DNA from 4 places in the Paenibacillus sp. ClWae2A genome. Region 1 is predicted to be linked to each of the others. Evidence: riboswitches for the same ligand, from Rfam matches in the RefSeq annotation. Region 1 holds a riboswitch; each other region holds the start of a gene.

Region 1 (2,203 bases):
AACGTATAGAACGGTGCCTCTTGGCATATCTCCATCTGCAAGTCCACATTCTCTTTGATCTTGTGCATCGGCACGTGACCCGGGCCTTCGATCATCACCTGCACATCATGCTTCCACGCGATCTGCGTCAGTTCCCCAAGCGTAGCCAGTTCCGCCATCTGAGCTTCGTCATTGGCATCGTAGATACTGCCTGGACGAAGTCCATCCCCCAGCGAAAACGCCACATCATACCTTTTCATAATCTCGCAGATTTCTTCAAAATGGGTGTACAAAAAATTCTCCTGATGATGCGCCAGACACCATGCTGCCATAATGGAACCACCCCGAGATACAATGCCTGTCATTCGCTTGGCTGTCATGGGGATATAACGCAGCAGTACACCTGCATGAATTGTAAAGTAGTCCACGCCCTGCTCTGCCTGCTCAATGAGTGTGTCACGGTACAACTCCCAGGTCAGCGCTTCCGCTTCGCCATTCACCTTCTCCAGCGCCTGATACAGCGGCACCGTACCAATCGGCACAGGTGAATTGCGGATGATCCACTCCCGGGTGGTATGAATGTTTTTGCCTGTGGACAGATCCATAACGGTATCCGATCCCCATCGTACCGCCCAAGTCATCTTCTCGACCTCTTCCTCGATGGAGGAAGATACGGCAGAGTTACCGATGTTGGCATTGATCTTCACGTGAAAATGACGACCGATCAACATCGGCTCACTCTCCGGGTGATTGATGTTGGATGGCAGAATGGCACGTCCACTCGCCAGCTCCTGCCTCACAAATTCCGGTTCCACGCCTTCACGAATGGCGGCGAATTCCATCTCTGCCGTAATGACGCCCTGCCTCGCGTAGTGCATCTGGGTCACACAGCGTCCTGGCTGTGCCCGCAGCGGTTTGCCACGTAATCCGGGGTACTCTTCGGCGCCGGCTCTCTTCCCTCCGGGCTTCAGTCCGTTATCCTCCGGTTTAACCGTACGGCCCTGATAAGCTTCTACATCGCCACGCTCTGTGATCCAACGGGTGCGCAGAGCTGGTAGACCTGCACGGATATCCGCATGAAATTCGGGATCTGTCATGGGGCCGCTCGTATCGTAGACACGCAGCGGTTCGTTATGCTCCACCCCTTGGGGAGTATTCGTGTCATGAAGGGCTATCTCACGCTCCGGTACAGCAATGTCCGGCCGTGAGCCCTGAATGTAGACTTTGCGGCTGCCCGGAAAGGGCTGAATCCGTCCGGCCGCTCCTGTTTCTTTTTCCACCTGCCGATCGTTATGTTCCTGTTCCATCGCTTGTTGTCCCGTTTGATTTCCTGTACTCATGTTCGCTTGTCTCCTCCTCAATGTTCATTCGCTTGGTTTGGTTGGTTTCGTCATTAGCTCACTTACGTACCTGTCCCAAATCATGCGCAATGCAGAGAAGAAAGAGCGATCCTACATCAGACCAGGGGAGACACTTTTCATGTACAGTTAACAACAGACGGAGGCTGCCACAGATCATGGATCTATGGTGACTTCTCTCTCATCATCCAAGCCCAATTCCGCAGGTTATCGAAAAAGAGGCCCATAGAATCCGCGCTATATCGCCCGTTCCCTGTATATAAAAAAGCCGGTCCCCGAAGGAACCGACTTTTATGTCCATCACCAATAATGCACCTTTATGCAGCTCCTTAACGGAGCCCTACAAGGGTCACATCATGTGGTGTTTGTGGTCATATCGCCGATTACTTCCCTACGCTGGTATGATCCAGATCAGGTGCAAAGGGTCCGGAATCTCATGCGATTCCGTCTCAGTCCGGACAATTCGGACTCCCCCAGTAACGTTAACAAGTTGCGGCTTACATAAGCCGCCGTTCATATTCAATGAAGCTGGCCCCGCTGGGCCGTCCATTACAGAGTAGCGTAACCGGAACATAAAAACAACCTTTATATTCCAAATCACCAATTCCATTGGAGAACAACCTTACCTCAACATCAGGATAACATGAGCCCCATCTGCGTAGCAGCATCCTTCAACACAGGTGCGTATTCATGCAATGTCTCCTGCGAGAGTCGACTAACAGGCCCTGAGACCGAGAGGGCAGCTGCAATATTGCCTCTGCGATCCATAATCGGTACAGATACCGCGGCAGCTCCCGGCTCACGTTCCTCATAACTCGTCGCATATCCGTTATCCCGGATGTCTCCCATTTGCGCCAAATACACTG
Region 2 (2,203 bases), on a different contig from region 1:
CACTTGATGCTCGATAAGCAACTGTCTACTCTGCCTGGCAAGCTTAGCCATCAAAGGATGAGCAAAATCCTCACTATCTGCCCCCAGCATTCCAGCCGCTGCGCAAGAAGTGCCTCCTGCAATCGCCGAACGCTCCAGCAACAGTACATCCTGTCCACGGGAAGCAAGCTCATATGCGATGGCACAACCAATAACGCCTCCGCCTACAATAATCGTTTCTGCATGAATCTTATCCGGATTATCAGTAAAAGCTTTGCTTCTTGATTCCGTTTCAGATTTCAGTTGATGACTGAAATGATTCCTGTTCTGACCCGTTACGATCTCTTTCATCCTCTCATCTCCTTTATTCAGGGGCTCAGACTTTCTGTAGCAACGATAGCCTGCCTTAATAATGCAACCGCCCGATCCGGGGAATCGCTCGCCCATACATTCGAGATCACAGCGACTCCCTGTACGCCTGCAGAGCGAATAGCGTGAATGTTTCCCGGTTCGATGCCACCGATCGCCATGACAGGAATGGAGACACGCCTGCACACTTCAGCAAGAGCATGTAATCCTCTTGGTTCAAGATCAGGCTTACTGTTGGTTGAGTATACATGCCCGAAGAAAAGGTAATCGGCTCCCCGTTCCTCAGCGATTTTTGCCTCATCGATGGAATGAACAGATACACCCAGACGAAGTCGCTGCACATTGCTTATAACAGTAGGGTTACAGTTGCGTATCGCATCTTGCCCCCAATGTACACCGCCATAGATGTCATTCTGTGAAGGCAGTTCTGAACCATTGACAACGATGCGACAAGATGGAACGCCAATGCTACGCAGACTTTCAGCCCAACCGATCTTGTCTTGCCATGAGAGTTGTTTCTCTCGTATGTGAATATAGTCCACCCATGGCCAAACGTCCTTTGCTGCTTTTACAAAAGATGCTTGATCCCCTGCACCCGTAGATACAACATGCAATTCAAATGATCCGTGTACATGTTCATGAGAAATTGCCGTACCGTTCATCTCCTTCCATGCATCAATGCTATGAAAAACACAAAAAAGCCACTCCCGTAGGGGAGTGGCTGCGTATTAATTATAGGACCAGATGACTGACTGATGCATACAGTTCATTTCGTGTAATAAAGCTATAGACCTTATAGCCATAACGTTATACACGCAACTGCATGTTTAAATCGCTAAGCAGACGGTTGAAATCCTTTCGAGTTGCCGTTTGCTCACGTCATTCACTGAAACGCGCTCGCCACTTCCCTACGCTGGTATGATCCAGATCAGGTGCAAAGGGTCCGGAATCGCATTCTTCCATCTCAGCCGCATCGTGCGGCCCCCCTAGTGTTCATATGAAGTTGTAGCCTATGTTACCATAGACAGATTTTTTTGTCACCGTCATTTCTGTTAAACATTGTCTTAAATCATCTAGTTTTTCTCAGACCATTCTTCGACATTCCATGTTTTGGTGACCCAACCCTCGTAGAAATCAGGTTCATGAGATACCAGCAACACCGTTCCCTTGAATTCTTGCAAGGCACGTTGCAACTCAGCTTTGGCTGTTACATCCAGATGGTTCGTCGGTTCATCGAATAAAATCCAGTTGCTCTCACGCATCAAGAGTTTGCATAAACGAACCTTTGCTTGCTCTCCACCACTCAGCATGTTAAGCGGACGAGTAATGTGCTCATTTTTCAACCCGCAGCGAGCGAGATGACCCCGGACCTCATTCTGGGTCAAATGTGAAAACTCATTCCAGACATCCTCAATCGGCGTGATATTTCCAGCACGGACTTCCTGCTCAAAATAGGCCGTTTCGAGATAATCTCCCAAAAAGGTCTTTCCACTGAGTGGAGATATTTTTCCCAGGATGGTTTTCAGCAGTGTCGATTTACCTACACCATTACAACCTACGATGGCAATTTTCTCACCACGTTCAATTGTCATCGTCATTTTGGGCAGCAAAGGATACGTGTATCCAATTTCAAAATCAATACCCTCAAAGACCGTTTTGCTACTCGCGCGGGCATCCTTGAATTTGAACGTTGGTTTGGCCGCCTCATCTGGACGATCGATACGTTCAATCTTGTCCAGCTGCTTCTCCCGGCTCTTCGCTCGACCTGAAGTTGAAGCCCGCGCCTTGTTACGCTGAATGAAATCTTCCTGTTTCTTGATGTACTCTTGCTGCTTCTCGTATGCATCAATATGCT
Region 3 (2,203 bases), on a different contig from region 1:
CACAATGTCTGCCAGATGATTTTGTGATATGCCTTCTTGATAATTTAAACAATTCATCAGTCTCCACTGTTCAAACGTGAGAGGACAATTTAGCTCTTTGAATTTTTTATTCAAGCCATTTGCAATCAATCGAGAAGATGTAACAACTTTTCGACCCAAAGATTCATTGTAATCATATATTTTCAAATAAAATCACTCCTTAAGAAATTGTGTGTATATGCAAGTATTAAATTAACACATAGTATGTGTATATGCAAGTATATTTATGTGTGCATACAAGTATTTTTTTGAAAGCTGACTTTCTAATGTTCTTTAACTCAAGGCAAGTTACTGATCCGTTTGGGAATCAAAGAGCTGGATCTATCAATTAAACGTAAAGGAAATTCAGAGTGAGTTGCAAAAGAACAAACTTTGTGAAGTACGATTCATGTCCTCTCAACTATCTAATCAATTTGAATAGGTATTAATGAATGCGCTAACAGAAGTAAGGGAATCCAGCTGTTTTGCAGAGCGGATATAGAAAAAGAGAGCAACATCCTGTTTATGGACGCTACTCTCTAATTGAATGAACTAACAGTACACTTAAGGCTCTAACCTCCATGACATCTCCCAAAAATCAAGTTCAAAGCGACTGCACATCACGAAAATATCTTCCATCCGTTGGTACGTTTCCTCGCTACAGCCTTCTAATAGCTTATCTGTTAACGTCACAAGGGATTGATTGCTGCTGTTGTATTCAGAGGAAGCATATCCTGTGATCCACTCTCCATAAAAAGGATGATCAGCCGCACCTGGCTTTAGGGAAAGAACTTGACCAATCTCTGCATAGCTCCATGAGCAGGCCAGAATGGATACAAGTACTTCTGCTATGCCGCCCGCATGGGAAACAGAGAGCATATAGTTAGTATACGCTGCATTTTTCAGTGCAGGTTTTACCTGAAAAACATGATCCTCTGTAATTCCTAATCGCTCCATATAAGAACGATGAATTTTCATTTCACCATTCAGGATGTTATCTACGTTTTTACTAAAAAACTGCATCAATTTGGGGTCGTGCGACTTGACGATACCTAGTGCAAATACGCGGGCATAATCGAACAGATACAAGTAGTCTTGCAGCAAATAATAACGAAATTGTTCGACCGGTAAGGAACCATCTCCGATTCCTTTAACAAAGGGATGCTCAAGACATTCCTTCCACACAGGCTGTGCTGCCTGATATAGTCTCTCTGAAATAGTCAACATGTGTTCCTCCAATTCATAATGTACGTATTTAAAAACAAAAAAACGAAACATCCATAGGATGTTTCGCAGACAAATACACTAAAACAAGGGGTACGCATGAGCTACCCAAGTACAGCGTTTCATCGTTGCATCCCTACGTTGGCATGATCCAAATCAGGTAAGGTCGGTTTAACACCCTCTCAGCCGGTTAAGGCTCCCTCGCAAACGGTTGTATGTAGTTGATTACTTTCTTATCCGCATAAAAGAAAAAATAACGTTCGTTTAGTATATCAAGGGCTGTTAAATATAGTCAAGGCAGATTGTATCGCCCCTCATCACCTTTGGTGACGTATGTAAATGATGAAAACCATCACAACAATGGTTGAGTTTTATCCACTGTTATGATGGTTTCTACTCTTACAATTACTGCCGATGGTTTAATGCCCGAGTTTGTTCTTTCCGACAAAAGTGAGTATTCCGTACTGGGAAGTGTTTCTCCAGCTCTCATTGGTCGTATCATTCCACTTGGCTACGTTCTGTTTACCTCCGCCCTGGTTGTCGTTAATTTGAAGCTCGAAACCGAGGACATTTCCAGTCTTTGGCGTCAGTGAATTCAACTGGATTCTGGCTTCTACGAGGTATCCTTTATTCGTTTTCTTCACAGCACTTACAAGGCGTCCGGGTGAAGCACTGCCTGCAAAGGTTGCCACATTGTCTGCACTGATTCTGAACTGGGCATCATCATATTGAAAATACGGTGTGCGCTGGTGATTCTCGTCCAGGAAAATCTCAACCGAATCCTGATCCCATGGGTTGATACTATCTGTGATGATGTTTGGATCAGTGACATCGATTAGCAGATATAGATACTCACCTGACCACATTGCGCGAGCCACTGCCTCTGCACCTTCGGTCTCACTCAACCTTTTTACTTCAAATGGTACAGCCTTATTCCATAATGCGTCTTTCTTCCCATCAA
Region 4 (2,203 bases), on a different contig from region 1:
ATGAAGGAAGGCACCCATCCCATACGCACAATCACTTCCCAGATCACCAGTAATAAGAGCACGAGCACAATAAACAAACCATATTGGGAAAACCACTTCGAGAGCCAAGTCCGGACGCTGACCTTACCTCTATCGCTTTGCATGCAATTGTTCCTCCAGTTGTTGTCTCATCTGCACAAGAGCCGTTTCGTAGATCATGTCCGAATGCCTTGGGCGTGATAAAGGAACCGTCATCTCCCGCAATTGCTGACCTTGCCCTCCTGGAGTTAACAGAATGATACGGTCACTTAACAGCAGGGCTTCTTCGATGTCATGTGTAATGAACAGCACGGTTTGGCCAAAGCCCTCCCACAGCTCCAACAACCAGCGATGCATTTCTCGTTTTGTTAAGGCATCGAGTGCACCGAAGGGTTCATCCAGCAACATGAGCTGCCCGCCTGTAAGCAAGGTACGAAGCAATGCCACCCGCTGCCGCATGCCGCCGGACAATTCATCCGGATAGGCCTGTTCATAACCCGACAGGCCGAACCTTGCCAATCCAGCTAGGATGTTGGCACGTAACTTGTCCTTGTCCTGTCGGCCTGGTGCCAACTCGGCAGGCAGCATGCAGTTCTCCATGACGGTACGCCAGGATAACAGCAGGTCTTTCTGCGGCATATAGGCGACTCGTCCGAGCCGTTCTCCTCGCGGTACATCAGCAATATCGATGGTGCCGCCGGTTGGCTCAAGCAAGCCTGCGAGCAGCTTGAAGAGCGTGCTTTTACCTGATCCGCTGGAGCCGATAATCGAGACAAATTCTCCTTGTTGAACCCGAAGCGACACATTGGAGAGCACGGGGGAATCCTTTTTTTTGGAAAAAGCAAAGCTTACGTTGTGAATGGTTACATGGTTATCCATCTGATCCTCACCCCCTTAATTTCAGACTGCTGGAATAACAACGGCATCCTATGCTCTGCAAAAGGAACAAAAAAGACCCACCCATTTCCGGAGAAATGAGTGGGTCTGTAAGTTAAATCGGCAATTTATCTTCACATATACATGAAAAAATTCCGCTTACTAAAAGGCCGCTCCACTTCCCTCCGCTGGTATGATCCAGATCAGGTTCAAAGGGTCCGAATAGTCATATTCGTCTCAGCCGCAAGGCTCCCCTAGTGCAAAAGTTCAAGATATGCAGTTGTGTGTTCAGCATATATCACTCGAACATGAACTGTAAAGAGGCAGTGTGATAGAATTCTTGAGATGAACTTGGAGTCAGACCCGAACAACTGAACAATTTACCTTGGCTTCCGAACTCGATATAATAGGGATGGCCCGTAAAGGCCGGATCACAAAATGCAGGTGGGAATGTTCTCCCTCCTAGGCAGAATGGGGACCCGAGTTGAAAACGTTCAAAAAAGTATATATTGAGATCACGAGTATCTGCAATCTGGCTTGCAGCTTCTGTCCACAGACGCAGCGTGCCAAAGGATTCATTGACCCTGAAGTCTTCAACAATATACTGGAACAAGTTAAACCACACACCAATCATATTTATCTACATGTCAAAGGCGAACCCTTGTTGCATCCCAAAATAGATCTGTTGCTTGATTCCGCACATGAGAAGGGACTCAAGGTGAACATTACAACAAATGGTACACTGTTGCCCAAGACTCAGCATAAATTGCTTGGCAAACCGGCGCTGCGGCAGATGAATTTCTCCCTGCACAGCTTCGATGGGCATGAAGGTTCAACAGATCGTGACGGATATCTGCGTCATATTTTGTCCTTTGTACACGAGGCCGTTAAACACAATGTCATCATCTCATTCCGACTGTGGAATCTGACGCAGGATAACTTCACGAATGCTCAGATGAATCGAAATCGGGAGACCCTTGAAGTATTGGAACGTGAGTTCAATCTGGACTTCCGCATTGAGGAAAAAGTAGTTCCAGGCAGCGGGGTCAAAATTGCCCCAAATGTATACCTGAATCAGGACCATGAGTTCCAATGGCCAAGTCTGGATGCACCTGAAGATGACGGCAAAGGCTTTTGCCATGCATTGCGTAATCAGGCAGCTGTGCTTGTAGATGGAACGGTGGTTCCATGCTGTCTCGATGGCGAGGGTGTGATTAATCTGGGTAATGTGCACGAGAAGTCATTCTCGGAGATTATTGAGGGTGAGCGGGCGAACAATCTGGTATATGGCTTCTCCAAACGCGAAGCT

What was found. Region 1 has a riboswitch for thiamine pyrophosphate ahead of thiC (phosphomethylpyrimidine synthase ThiC). Riboswitches for the same ligand answer to the same signal wherever they lie in the genome.
Region 2: linked by a shared signal. The riboswitch ahead of QVE09_RS04385 (thiamine phosphate synthase) and the one ahead of thiC (phosphomethylpyrimidine synthase ThiC) in region 1 are both predicted to bind thiamine pyrophosphate.
Region 3: linked by a shared signal. The riboswitch ahead of tenA (thiaminase II) and the one ahead of thiC (phosphomethylpyrimidine synthase ThiC) in region 1 are both predicted to bind thiamine pyrophosphate.
Region 4: linked by a shared signal. The riboswitch ahead of QVE09_RS19680 (ABC transporter ATP-binding protein) and the one ahead of thiC (phosphomethylpyrimidine synthase ThiC) in region 1 are both predicted to bind thiamine pyrophosphate.

What each region holds. Positions count from the first base shown of each region.
Region 1 is NZ_JAULSQ010000017.1:28,339-30,541, reverse strand. It holds gene thiC (phosphomethylpyrimidine synthase ThiC) at 1-1,286, opposite strand, end outside; TPP riboswitch at 1,709-1,822, opposite strand; gene QVE09_RS28670 (IclR family transcriptional regulator) at 1,971-2,203, opposite strand, start outside.
Region 2 is NZ_JAULSQ010000001.1:1,059,301-1,061,503, forward strand. It holds gene thiO (glycine oxidase ThiO) at 1-330, opposite strand, end outside; gene QVE09_RS04385 (thiamine phosphate synthase) at 348-1,010, opposite strand; TPP riboswitch at 1,237-1,346, opposite strand; gene QVE09_RS04390 (ABC-F family ATP-binding cassette domain-containing protein) at 1,422-2,203, opposite strand, start outside.
Region 3 is NZ_JAULSQ010000001.1:728,295-730,497, reverse strand. It holds gene QVE09_RS02900 (MarR family winged helix-turn-helix transcriptional regulator) at 1-186, opposite strand, end outside; gene tenA (thiaminase II) at 583-1,245, opposite strand; TPP riboswitch at 1,358-1,455, opposite strand; gene QVE09_RS02890 (endo-1,4-beta-xylanase) at 1,662-2,203, opposite strand, start outside.
Region 4 is NZ_JAULSQ010000006.1:312,052-314,254, reverse strand. It holds gene QVE09_RS19685 (ABC transporter permease) at 1-143, opposite strand, end outside; gene QVE09_RS19680 (ABC transporter ATP-binding protein) at 130-897, opposite strand; TPP riboswitch at 1,058-1,160, opposite strand; gene QVE09_RS19675 (radical SAM/SPASM domain-containing protein) at 1,379-2,203, shown strand, end outside.